DNA from 4 places in the Paenibacillus sp. sgz302148 genome. Region 1 is predicted to be linked to each of the others. Evidence: riboswitches for the same ligand, from Rfam matches in the RefSeq annotation. Region 1 holds a riboswitch; each other region holds the start of a gene.
What was found. Region 1 has a riboswitch for cyclic di-GMP ahead of AC0LWM_RS05780 (stalk domain-containing protein). Riboswitches for the same ligand answer to the same signal wherever they lie in the genome.
Positions count from the first base shown of each region.

Region 1 (3,209 bases):
ATTAAATTCGTTTAATCCGCCATTTACCCGTTTATATACAATTTTTCCGCCGTGAACAACCGGATTCTTGCCATTGCCGAGAGCCATTTCCTGCGGCTGCCGAAGGTCACTGTAGTACATGTTATACCTTGAACCCATCCAGACGACATAGGGCCCATCAACCGATACCGAACCGTTGTTCACGCCTTCTTCCCTGTTCAACTTGGCCTCGGCTCCGGTATTGAGATTGTGGCTGTAGAGCGACCATGCTCCCCCTGGGGACATCTCATACCAAAGCACGTACACATGCCCCGACGCCAGTTCGGTGACGGTCGGCGTACTTTTCCGCAGCGTAGTTTTGCTGACTTGCGTTACTTTTCCGGTCGATACATTTTTGTAAAAGATTTTGTTGTTGATCGTCCATACGAGATGGTTGCCCGATATGTAATTGGCGCCGCCGATTAGCGTTGTTGCCGACTTCTGATCGGAGAAGGCGTATTTACCTTCCGCCAAGGCTGCGCCGGGAACCAAACAACATGCTATTAGTGCAACGACCAGCAGGATGCGTAGTTTTTGGGTATGTGTTCTCATGATGGTCACCTCGTTTTATAGCGGTTGAAACGTTCGGTAATGTAGCTTGCCCTCGCGTATCAACGCTCCATTTTTATCGTAAAGCTTGCCGGTTGCCGTGCTTTGGGCGTTGATGATCTCCCCTTCGAACCGGTCACCGTTCTCCAAATAGACTTTCCCGCTGAATCGGCCTGGCGCAAAAATACCTTCCTGGTGCAGGTCACCGTTCGAATAATAGGACTTACCTTTGCCGTTGCGGTTGGTTTCCTTGTACTCCCCTTCGTATTCCAAGGCGCCGTTCAAGTAATAAAACTTGCCGTAGCCTTCGAATTCGTCGTCCTTGAAATCGCCATCGTACGCTACGACTCCGCCGGTGCCGGTATGATACAGCTTTCCTTTGCCGTCGAACCGATTGTGGACCCACTGGCCCTCATAATACAGCTCCCCGGTTCGCCAGTCGTAATATTTGCCGTAGCCGTGTTTCTGCCCTTCGACAAAATCTCCCTCATACCAAACGATGCCGGTGTAAAGGATGTATTTGCCTTTCCCGTTCGGAGCACCATGCTTCAGCATGCCAACGACCTTGCTTCCGTCCGGGTAAACAATCGTTCCTTCGCCCTCCACGCTGTCTTGCACAAATTGCGCATCGTACCAGATTTCGCCGCTTTCACGGTACAGCTTCCCTCGCCCATGCATATGGCCTTTGTTCAACTGCCCCTCATAGAGCAACTCACCGGTCGGATAAAATAACTTGCCGTAACCGCCTGCCTCCGTAAGGCTAATGATGTTTGACTGTTTGTCCCAAACCAGAGATTTATTCGGAATTTGTTCGAGCAATGACACCGGGATATAGATCACATTGCGCTCCATTTCAGTCGCTGCCGGGAGCTGTACCGTTTTCCCGTTGATGGCGGCCTTTGCTTCACCGAGCTTGAATTGCACCGTTATTCCGTTTGCCGTTGCTTTTACTGTTTTCGTCTTCAGATCTGCAGCAGTCTTTAAACCTAATTTTTCAAAAATCTGACTCATCGGCAGCATCAGCTGCTTGTTGCGCTCATACGGCTTGTCCCGAAATCCGATGACTGCCCCGTTCACGATCGCGCTAACCGCGACGCTTTGCTGTAAGACGCTCGAATCAGCCTTTGCTATTCCGGCATCCGGCACGGCCCCCCCGCTCGTTAACAGAGCCGCAGCGATCGTCGCAACCATCGTTTTTTTCATTCGTCGTGTCATTGTTGCTCTTCCCCTTTTTGTAGGCACTGTTTTTTGGACACAAAAAAACCAAGCTCCTGGAGCGGCCCGGCTGCCGTGGCGAACGTGATTTCGCGGTAGGCCCGTGGCTTTGCGTCCCCGACTTTCGTACGGGTTTGCCTTTTGTGCATTCACTTGGTTTAGTTCCGTAGTTGGATTTTGTCACCAATTGTAACGTTATTGAGTTCTTCGACTTCCGCTATTTTCCTGCATATTTTGACAAAATCTAATAAGATCATACAAAAGTCTTAGGTCTTGTTTGTCGATCTCTGGCAAACAACAAAGCAAAAAAAAACCGCAACGCCAGCCACTTAACGCCGCCAGGTTGCAGGTTTATTCACATCGCTTCTATTAAGCCACTTGCTTACTTCCCGCCGCTCTTGAGCTCCGTCCAGACGCGGTCGTACGTTTGCAGCGCCGGGCCGACGTCGAGCAGCCATTCCGTGCGCTTCATCTCGTCATCGCTCAGGTAGATCGTTTTGTTCGCTTGATATTCCGCGCTGTGCAGCGACTTTGCCTTTTCGTTCGGGTCGGCGTAGCCGATCGATTCGTAGTTTTTGGCGCTAACTTCGGGATCGAACATGTAATTGATGAATTTCTCTGCGAGCTCCTTATGCTTAGCGCCCTTCGGGATTGCATAGTTGTCGGCCCAGATCGTGCCGCCTTCCTTCGGAACGACGTAGGCAATGTCCGGGTTTTCCGCCTGGATGAACGCCGCGTCGCCGGACCAGACGGAGCCGATCCAGCCGTCCTCGGCAATCATCTTCTGCTTGATGTTGTCCGTATCGAACGCCAGCACGTTCGGCACCAGCTTCTTCAGATCGTCCGCCGCGGAGCGGATTTGCTTCTCGTCCGTCGTGCTGTTGGAGATGCCTTGCTTCTTCAGGCCGATGCCGAGCACTTCGCGGTTATCGTCGAGCAGCAGCACTTTGCCCGCATACTTCGGATTCCACAGGTCGTTCCAGCTTTCGATGTTTTCTTTCACGTATTTCTTGTTGTACGCGATGCCGGTTACGCCCCAAGTGTAGACCAGAGAATATTGGTTGCCCGGGTCGTACGGCAAGTTTTTGAATTGATCGGAAATATTCGCCCAGTTCGGGATGTTGTCCTTGTTGAGCGGCTCCAGCAGCCCTTGCTTGATCATCGTGCCGACCATATAATCGGAAGGCTGGATGACGTCGTAATCGGCGCCGCCGGCTTGGATTTTGGCAAGCAGCTCCTCGTTGTTCGCGAAAATCGCATAGTTCACTTTGACGTTGTACTTGTCCTCAAAATCTTTCAGCACCTGCGCATCAAAATTATCCGCCCAGCTGTACAGGTTAAGCGTCTCCTTCTGCGAACAGCCGGCCAGGCCAACCGCGGCAAGCATAACTCCCACCATTGCTCCCGCGGCCCATAATTTCATTCGT
Region 1 is NZ_JBVYOJ010000003.1:75,866-79,074, forward strand. It holds gene AC0LWM_RS05775 (stalk domain-containing protein) at 1-570, opposite strand, end outside; gene AC0LWM_RS05780 (stalk domain-containing protein) at 586-1,782, opposite strand; cyclic di-GMP riboswitch class I at 1,840-1,931, opposite strand; gene AC0LWM_RS05785 (ABC transporter substrate-binding protein) at 2,165-3,205, opposite strand.

Region 2 (3,209 bases), on a different contig from region 1:
ACTTCCTGAGGTACGGAAGGGGCAAGCGCCAAGCGGATGGCGTCGGCATTTTCCAATCCGATTTTCACGACTTTATTCGGCTGCCAATTTCCTTCAACCAAGTCCTTAATGGCACTGTACACCGTTAAACCGGCATCCGAAATAGCAGAACCGAGGAACACGTCAGGAGCATCTGCATAGTAGTCGCGTACATTTCCGAATTGGAATGTGCCCGTCTCGCGGTTCGCTTCCGTAACTCCTGCGCGCGCATTGTTCAACATGGTGAAAATGATATCTGCGCCGGCATTGATCTCGGCCAGTGCGGTTTTCTTAGCCAAAGCCGCATCTTCTTGATTACCCGTAAATGTCGTTAAAAACTTGGCTTCCGGATTCGTATATTTCAAACCGTCGGCAAAAGCGGCGCGGCCATAAAAGCCAGGGGTAACACGAGCGCCGGAAATATGTCCTACGATATTCGTTTTTGTCAACAAACCGGCAGCAGCGCCTGCAAGCCAAGCGGATTCTTCTTGTTTAACCTGGTAGCTGGACAAGTTATCGCCAACCAGATTCGTTTGTGTGTTAACGAATTTAATATTCGGATATTCTTTGGAAACGATCTTAACGGCTTCCGAGCTTTGTCCCGCATGAGCGATGATCATGTCAGGTTTCTTTTCGGCTAATTCACGGAGTGCATCGGCAATTTTGACGGTGTCATGCGGAATGCCTTCGACATAAGTCGTTTTTACGCGTAATTCATCCTGCGCCTTCATGAGCCCTTTGTATGCGGACTCCATAAAGCCGCCATCGCTCGCCGAACCGGGAATTAACAATGCTACTTTCGGTTTTCTGTGGTTATCTTGCTGGTGGCCTTTTTCGGCGTTCGCTGGGTTGTTTCCTAGCGGCAATACTAGAGTTGCAATGGCCAAAGTCGTAATAGCCAGTTTCGATAGTAGACGCTTCATGTTGTTTACTCCATTCCAAAAAGTAGTTTCGTCCGGACAAATCAGAGAATAAACCAGAGATCGAATTTTGTCAAATTATGCCGAAGAAAAAGTTGGTAGACATGAAAAGATGAAGCGGTCTCGCCGTTGAACTTACGGTTTCTCCGTCATCGGAACTATATCTTTTTTGTTAATATAGTAATTAGGTCTTGTGTTTTCAATTTGACTATAATATACTTTCGAAACAGAGCCTATATACCCGTAACGATAATGGCATACTTCCTGAAAGGGGAGGACGCAAAGCCACGGGCCTAAGGAGTGCGATAAGCATTCTATGGCAGCCGAGCCGCCGAAAATAGGGGGTTTTTTCTAAAAATCCATCCTTTTTTTGGGGTGGATTTTTTGTTGCTATTTTTTGTTTAGGGAAATCATTGCTCAAGAGGACGAAGAAGGGTGATGCTGCATGAGTTACATACGCAATTTGAAGGTCAGAACTAAATTTTTCGGGATTCTCGGACTTGCCATTACTTTGATGTTAGTTATCGGCATTTCCGGTTTTGTCGTCATGCAGTCGATGGGAAAAAATGCCCGTGCCATGTACGAAGAGAAAATGATTCCGAACAGCTTGATCGAAGCTTTATTATTCGGGAACTCGCAGATGGACGCCTTACAGCTCGAGCTTCTGCTCGCGAAGGACGAGGCCATTATTAAACAAATTCAACAGCAAATTACGCAAACGCGCGAAAAAAACCAAGCGACACGGAAAAAATTGGAGCAGATCACATTATCGCCGCGTGCACAGGAGCAATACAAAAAATTTATCGACTTGATCCCGAAAAACAACGAAGCAAAGAAAAAGGTCGACGAGCTTGCGGTTGCAAACAAAAAAGAAGAGGCGCATAAAGAGTATGTCAACGCGTTTAAACCTATACGCGCCGAAATGATCAAAAGCCTTGAAACCGTAGTTCAATACAATACCGAGGATGCTAAAGCATTTTATGAAGAAAGCATTCAAAGCTCCAAATCCGCAACAGCTATTATTATCATCGTAACCTTGATAACAATCCTACTCTGCTCGACGCTAGGTTATGTGATCGCCAATATGATAACAAGACCGATTCACAGCATTCAGCAATGGATGGCGAAAGCGCAGGACGGGGATATGACCGTTCAAGGCGATTACCGCTCTTCCGATGAGATCGGCTTGCTTACGAAAGATTTTAATCGTATGATCGCAGGTCTGAGAGAAATCATCGTAAAAATTGGAATGGAATCGCAAAACTTGTCCGCAAGCTCGCAGCAGCTTCTCGCAAGCTCGGAGCAATCCAGCGAATCGACGAATCAAGTTGTGCTCGCAATCCAGGAGATTGCATCCGGTGCTGACAGTCAGCTTCAAAGCACGACCGAAAGCGTTAGAGCGATGGAAGAGATGGCGATAGGCATCAATCGAATAGCCGATTTCTCCGGCAGCGTATCTTCCATGTCCATGGATGCTTCCAAAGAGGCGGAAGAGGGGAATATTGCCATTCAAAAAGCCGTCGAGCAAATGGAGATGATTCGAACTTCGGTTAACGACTCCGCACTTCTCGTAAATCAACTCGGGAATCGTTCCAAGGAGATCGGGAAGATCGTTGATGTAATTACAGATATTTCTTCACAGACGAATTTGCTCGCTTTGAACGCAGCGATCGAGGCAGCTCGAGCTGGAGAACATGGTAGAGGCTTTGTCGTCGTTGCAGGTCAAGTCCGAAAGCTGGCTGAACAATCGCGGCAATCCGCCGAACAAATATCGGCCATCGTTCGTCAAATCCAAAACGAAACCACCCATGCCGTCATCGCCATGGAGAAGGGAAGCAAAGAAGTAGAGAGCGGGTCGGTTATCGTACGCGAGGCTGGCGAAGCTTTCCACAACATTATGCACGCAGTGCAAGAGGTCGCCAATCAAATGCAGGAGGTATCCGCATCCTCCGAGCAAATGTCCGCCGGCAGCGAGCAAATAACCGCATCTCTCCAGGAAATGGAGAACATCACGAAAGCCACTTTTGCCAAAACAGAAAGTGTTGCAGCTGCCTCCGAGGAGCAACTGGCGACAATGGAAGAAATTTCATCGGCCGTTCAAGCGCTAACGAATATGGCTTATGAGCTCCATGAAATTACGCTTCGTTTTAAGAGTTGAAAATACTATTAATGAAGAAAAAAATAAAATCCTGCGCCATTTTGGTGCGGGATTTTTCTTCATCAAGAACTCAAAGTGTGGGACCGGGGAAAAAGATACTGCCGCACACCCCT
Region 2 is NZ_JBVYOJ010000014.1:48,832-52,040, reverse strand. It holds gene AC0LWM_RS20600 (BMP family protein) at 1-941, opposite strand, end outside; cyclic di-GMP riboswitch class I at 1,183-1,274, shown strand; gene AC0LWM_RS20595 (methyl-accepting chemotaxis protein) at 1,384-3,096, shown strand.
Region 2: another riboswitch for cyclic di-GMP. It lies ahead of AC0LWM_RS20595 (methyl-accepting chemotaxis protein); the one in region 1 lies ahead of AC0LWM_RS05780 (stalk domain-containing protein).

Region 3 (3,209 bases), on a different contig from region 1:
TTATTTGTGGGCCGAGAACGAAAGAGAACGTCTGCGGTTGTTATGGTTTCAGCATGCGATCGGCGTTGCCGATTTTATGGCCGGCTCCGCGCAGCCGATAGAAGCGCTCAGGCTGTATCAGCGCATTCAGCAGGCTTTTCCATATGCCGAGGAAACGTACTGGGGGCTCATGAAGCTGCATTACGCCCGGGGGGATCAGCAAGCCGTCCAGAAACAATACGACGATCTAAGCTCTATTCTAGCTGCCGAGCTGGGGACGGCTCCCCAGACATATATTCAGGAATGGTATGAGCGGCACATCACTTCATAATGTTCAGATTGTTGTTCAGATTTTGTACAGTGCCTTGTTGTATGATGATCGGTGGCAGCAATTATTCATTCGAAGGCAGGAATTCCGGATGCGGAACAAGGTTTACAGAGTGCTTTCAGCTTTGTTCATTTTGATTGGCATTGTTTTATTGCTATATCCTACGGTGAAGGACCGTTATGAAAGCTATCAGCAGGAGAAAATCCTGAAGATGTGGGAGGACAACCTTCAACGCATCGAGGCGCTTACTCCGGAGGAAGAGATTCCTGCAGCAGCTCCCGTGCCGCTCGGTTCAAGCAAGAAAGAGCCTGTCCAAGCTGTATCCAAGCCGCTCGCGGTCAGTCCGGATATGGGGGGAGAAGAAGTCGAAGGCATTCTCGAAATTGACAAAATCAATCTAAAGCTTCCGATTCTGTCGGGGGCGACCAAAGAGAATCTTGCGCTCTCCGTTGCCAGTATCGAGCATACGGGCAAAGCAGGCGGAAACGGCAACTACGCCGTTGCGGGCCATCGAAATCGGACCTACGGGAAAAACTTCAATAGACTCGATGAAGTGGAAGTCGGTGATGAAATCGTAGTAGATACAGGCAGCGTGCGATATACGTATGAAGTGAAGGAAAAGCTATATGTGCTTCCCGAAGACGTCAGCGTCCTTCGGGGCAACGGGAAGAAGCGGGAAATAACGCTTGTTACCTGCCATCCGATGAAAAACCCGACGCATCGGCTCATCGTTAAGGGTGAACTGCAAATCGACAAAAAGTAAAATTTTTCTATACAAATAGACAAGCAAGTGATATGATCGTCATATATACAGATACATATTGATTTCGGTGCTTTCCACCGATAAAGGCAAATTTAGCGAAAGCTAGAGACGCAAAACTACAGGGTCTTCCTTAGTTCAAACTAAGATGACAGCCAGTTGCCGAAAGGAGAGTTTTTTGTGTTCAAAAAAATCCGAATAATTACTATTGCGATTGCTATTTTCCTTTTGGTCATTCCGAAAATAACCGATGCGGCGGCATCCCAAGGGATCATTGACCGGAGCTTTCTGGAGCAAGGGTATATTACCGTGAATTACGGAAAAGCAGGCATCGTCCGCATTACGAAAGGCAGCGTCAATTACGATTACAAGCTGGCGGAAGGGGCGAAGTACCCGTTGCAATTGGGAAACGGCGACTATGACGTCATGGTCGCGGAAACCGTCGGGGGCACGAAATACAAGGTCGTTGCAAAAGAACGGATTGCGCTGAGCATGAAGGATCAAAAGGAAGTTTTCCTGCAATCTTCGCCGTTTGTCGATTGGAATGACAAGACACTGGCTATCGTCAAAGCGGCGGGACTCAGTTTGAAGGGCAAGTCCGACAAGGAGAAGATCACGGCCATCTACAGCTATATTACGAAAAAAATCAAATACGATTACGATAAAGCGAAGACGGTAAAAGCCGGCTACATACCTAATTTGGATGATGTTTTCAAGGCGGGAAAAGGAATATGCTACGACTACGCCGCGACTTTCGCGGCCATGGCCCGCAGCGAAGGCATACCGACTAAGCTCGTGATGGGATATCCAGCGGATAGCCCCGGAACGTACCATGCCTGGAACGAGGTTTACTTGAATGACCAGAACAAATGGGTTACGATCGACACGACCAATGACGCCGTTCGCGTGCAAAACGGCAAAACGCCTGAAATGTTCAAAAAGGCGGCAGACTTTAAAATGACGAAATTTTATTAATTGACGAATATCGGAGAGTTGGACAGGAATATCCTGTTCAACTCTTTTTTGCGTTGTTCAGAAAATGTTCAGAGGCATCCATTATAAATATGTTTGGCATACATACGACTTGGTTCGACATCAAATGACTTAGGTTGCAAGTTAGATTCTAGCGAGAGGATTAGAGGGAGGGGGAACAATCGCGGAATTTGCGAGTGAATTGTACGATTTCATGCTTTATTGATCAAAATTGCGAGGAGAAGCTAGGAGTATGAGAGATTTCAAAAAGACGTTTTATGTATTCGTCATATTCGCGTTATTGCTGAACTTGATGCTGCCGTCGACGTTGGTCAACGCGACCGAGGAATCGACCGGAGACGAGCAAAAAGGCTGCGTCGAAACCGTCGGCGGGCAAGCTGGCGGTGAGCAACCCGGAGGTGGTCAGGCTGACGGTGAGCAGGCTGGTAGTGAGCAGGTTGTAGAGCAAGCTGGTGGTGAGCAAGCAGTCGGTGAGCTAGTAGGAGGCGAACAAGCCGCGGGCGGAGAGCAAGTCAGCGAGCAGCAGCTGGCAGACCCGGCTGGAGGCGAGCAGGCAGCAGGCGAACAAGCCGGCACAGAGCAACCTGCGGGCGAGCAATCGGCTACGGAGCACGCTGCAGGCAGCCAAACCGGGGAAGAGCGGCCGGATTGCGATCAAAACCTGCAGGCCAAGCCTATGGCTTTGGCTGGACTTGCCGGAGAAGTGATTACGGAAAATATTATTGATTACGACAGCCTGACCATGTGGGATAGACAGCCTGTCGATGATGAAGGAAAACCGAATCCCGATGCGAAGCAGCTCTCCGATTTTCGGCCAGAGGTAGGAAAAACATTCGCCGTTTATTTCAAATGGAAGCTTCCGAAGAAATATAGAAGCGGGGCAACCTTTACTTTTAACCTTCCAGACAAATTTAGGATGGCTGAGGCTATATCAAACAAACCGTTGAACGGCGGCGGCATCGAAAGCAGCGTCGGCACCTTCGATATTACGACGGATGGGCAAGTGACGTTTACATTCAATGATGAAGTCAACGATGCGGATGAGGACATTGAAGGGTACTTCTACGTATGGCGCCAATTCGACAAGAGTAAACTTGGCGACGGCACAAACCAAGATTTTGAGTATCAATTCAACAATTTAACGTTCAA
Region 3 is NZ_JBVYOJ010000018.1:146,116-149,324, reverse strand. It holds gene AC0LWM_RS24465 (response regulator) at 1-310, shown strand, start outside; gene AC0LWM_RS24460 (class D sortase) at 399-1,070, shown strand; cyclic di-GMP riboswitch class I at 1,146-1,234, shown strand; gene AC0LWM_RS24455 (transglutaminase-like domain-containing protein) at 1,248-2,042, shown strand; gene AC0LWM_RS24450 (collagen binding domain-containing protein) at 2,293-3,209, shown strand, end outside.
Region 3: another riboswitch for cyclic di-GMP. It lies ahead of AC0LWM_RS24455 (transglutaminase-like domain-containing protein); the one in region 1 lies ahead of AC0LWM_RS05780 (stalk domain-containing protein).

Region 4 (3,209 bases), on a different contig from region 1:
TTCGCCGTGTTGGTGTACACGTTAAGCTGGACGGCATACGGCTTGAAACTGTTCCATAACGATATGCTCCAGGACTGGATCGCGGCAGCGGGCGCGTCTTTGTTCGTCGTGGCGGCTTTGTCCACGGCGTCCTTCATGAGAGCGCTGCAATCCAAACCGCTCGTTTTCTTGGGCAAAATTTCATATAGCTTATATTTGTTCCATATGATCGTATTGCTCTCTTTACTTCATTTGCTGGAAGGTTACGCGCCGGTTGGAGTCATTCTCCTTATTGCCTTCGCAGCGTCGTTCGCGGTTTCCGTGCTTGCCTACGAATGGATCGAGAAACCATCGATGCAATTAGGCAGACGGCTGACGCGCGGCAGGACGCTGGCGAATCCGAATGGGCCGGGCGGAGTATCCGCATGATGTGACAATAATTATCGAATAACGGACGCATTTTTGATAAAATGTTGAATCAAGAATCGGGGGGCAATCTTCTTATGCGAAAAGTTCAAGTCAATACAGCGAAGGCGGGAGACAAGATTGCCAAGCCGATTTATTTGGAAAACGGCAGCGTATTGCTTGGCATCGGCGTTGAACTGACCGAGCGCTTTATTGACCGGTTAAAAGGATTAGGAATTGATGTCATCTTTATTGAAGACGCCAGGACGGAAGGCATTATGCCGGATGACGTGCTGCGCGACGAAACACGCAAAAAAGCGATGGAGACGGTCCACAAAACGATGACCGGATTGCTGGACAACAAAATGGTGAAGGGACGGATCGTCGTTCCGGAGATCGGATCGACGTTTCGCGGCGTTTTCAAATCCATTCTGGACGATTTGACGTCGCGCAAAGACGTGCTCGTCAATTTGGCGAATATTCAAGTGGCCGACGGGTATTTGTTTCAGCATTCCGTCAACGTCGCCGTGCTGGCGGGAATTATCGGAATCGCGAAAGGGTATAACCGGTCGCAGCTGGAGGAGCTTGGCGTCGGAGCTTTGCTGTTCGACGTCGGCATGACGATGCTCCCGAAGGAGCTGCTTAACCGCAAAGGCCCGCTGAACGAAGAAGAGAAGAAGCGCATGCAGCATCATACCGAGGATGGTTTCAACCTGCTGCGTTACCAATACGATATTTCCCTGTTGTCCGCACATTGCGCGCTGCAGCATCACGAGCGGTTTAACGGCATGGGATACCCGCGCGGATTAAAAGGGAACGAGATCCACGAATATGCGCAAATCGTCGGCATTGCCGACGTATTCGACGCGTTGACTTCGCCGAGGCCGTACCGGGAACGATTTTATCCGAACGAAGCCATCGAATATTTGTTTGCCGCAGGCAATTCCGACTTCGACTTGAATCTGATCCGGCTATTCTGCCGACATATATCCATATACCCGATTGCATCGACCGTGCTGCTGAATACGGGACAAACGGCGGTTGTCTCCGGCGCGGACCCCGTCGCTTCACATCGTCCGCAGGTGCGGATCATCCAGGAAGCGGACGGCAGCGCTCCGGCTTCGCCTTATGAGATTGACTTGCGAAATCATGTGAGCATCACGATCGTAAAAACGCTGTAGATTTTACATATCGAACCGACATTTCATTTTTACAAATAGTTAAATATATAAAACATTTGATTCCATCTCTGACTCTCGTTATAATAGATACAAGCTACATACAACATGTAATCGATAACGGCAAACTTGTCGAAAGGCAAGGACGCAAAGCCATAGGGTCTAATGTTTGCAAAAACAATGACAGCCTGGTTACCGAAATCGCATGAACTTTCTTGCGGGTAATTGAAGGCGTCTCTTTTTTGGAGATTGCCTTTTTGTTTTGCCTGAATCGGCGTAGTACTATATCATTTCGGAGGCCTATATGAGCGTACCCGTTTTTTCTAGAAAGTCGGCGATGTTTACGGAGTCGAAAGAAGGATTTTCCGCTAAAATATTGGTCGATAGCCGGACCGTCGTTGAGAAGAAAGATTTCGTATCGACAGGGATATTAACCTATACCGAAGGTGATGTCATCGAAATCGAAATCGCCGAATTCCGATGGTTCGAGCTCGGAGATGCGGTAAAAATTACGATTTATTCGCCTGTAGGCATATTTTTGCTGCATTCAACCGTCGTTGCGAAGGACGACGGCTCGATCATTATTATTCATCCGCCCGAGCATCAGAAGAAATTCGTTGAGAAGCGCGAGACGACAAGGGTGGACATTACACGCAATGGCATGATTCATGCCGTTCTGCGTGATGGGAAACCGACCAATGCGCTCAGCAGAACACTCCATATTGCCATCAGCAATATTAGCATCATGGGCGTCGGGTTCACGTTGGCGGAAGCATACGATTTTTCCGACGGGACGCGTTTGCAAATTCAAATGGACCTCGATTTCGAGCTGCCATGCGTCATCGAGATCGTTCGCCGGGAAAAAGTGGACGGAGGTACGTATTACGGTGCCAAAATCGTGGAAATGGCGGCCGACAAGCTTCGTTCACTTCGCGCATTCGTGCTCAAGGAGCAGGTTCAGTCGCATTATTCCATCAAAAAAGTGAAAAACCGTTAACATCAAATAACCTCCTCGCTTGAAACAAGCGAGGAGGTTATTTTGTTTGGTAATAATCGATATTTCGTTGGTTCGGGGATATAGGGTTACATCCGTTACACGTCGCGGCGAAGCGCCTTCAGCACATCGACCTGCGTCGCGCGGATGGCCGGCCGGACCCCGGAAATAATCGCAACAGCCAGACAAATGGCGGTGCTGATTAACGTAAGCGAAAGCGGAATATACGAAAACTGCAAGCCGTCCGGCGCGTTTCGGTCCATAAATTGCTGGATGACGATCGGCAGCGCGAAGTTGACGACATAGCTGATGATATAAGATACGACCGTTCCGATGATGGCGCCGAGCAATCCGATATACGTGCTTTCGATGAGGAAAATGCTCTTGATCGCCTTCGGATGGGCACCGATCGCTTTCATAATGCCGATGTCTTGGGAACGCTCCGTTACGGCCATCGTCATCGTATTAAAAATACCGATCGATGCGATGATGACGGCGATCGTTCCGACGAACAGAAGGCCGATTTTCATAATGAGAAACACGACATTCACTTGCTCGAGCTCATTGACGATCGAATGATTCATGAAGCCTTTGGCGCGAATTTCCTTGGCGATCCCTTCGACGTCCTCGACTCCTTGTGCATAGACATGGAC
Region 4 is NZ_JBVYOJ010000030.1:58,008-61,216, forward strand. It holds gene AC0LWM_RS29985 (acyltransferase family protein) at 1-408, shown strand, start outside; gene AC0LWM_RS29990 (HD-GYP domain-containing protein) at 483-1,565, shown strand; cyclic di-GMP riboswitch class I at 1,675-1,762, shown strand; gene AC0LWM_RS29995 (PilZ domain-containing protein) at 1,867-2,559, shown strand; gene AC0LWM_RS30000 (ABC transporter permease) at 2,655-3,209, opposite strand, start outside.
Region 4: another riboswitch for cyclic di-GMP. It lies ahead of AC0LWM_RS29995 (PilZ domain-containing protein); the one in region 1 lies ahead of AC0LWM_RS05780 (stalk domain-containing protein).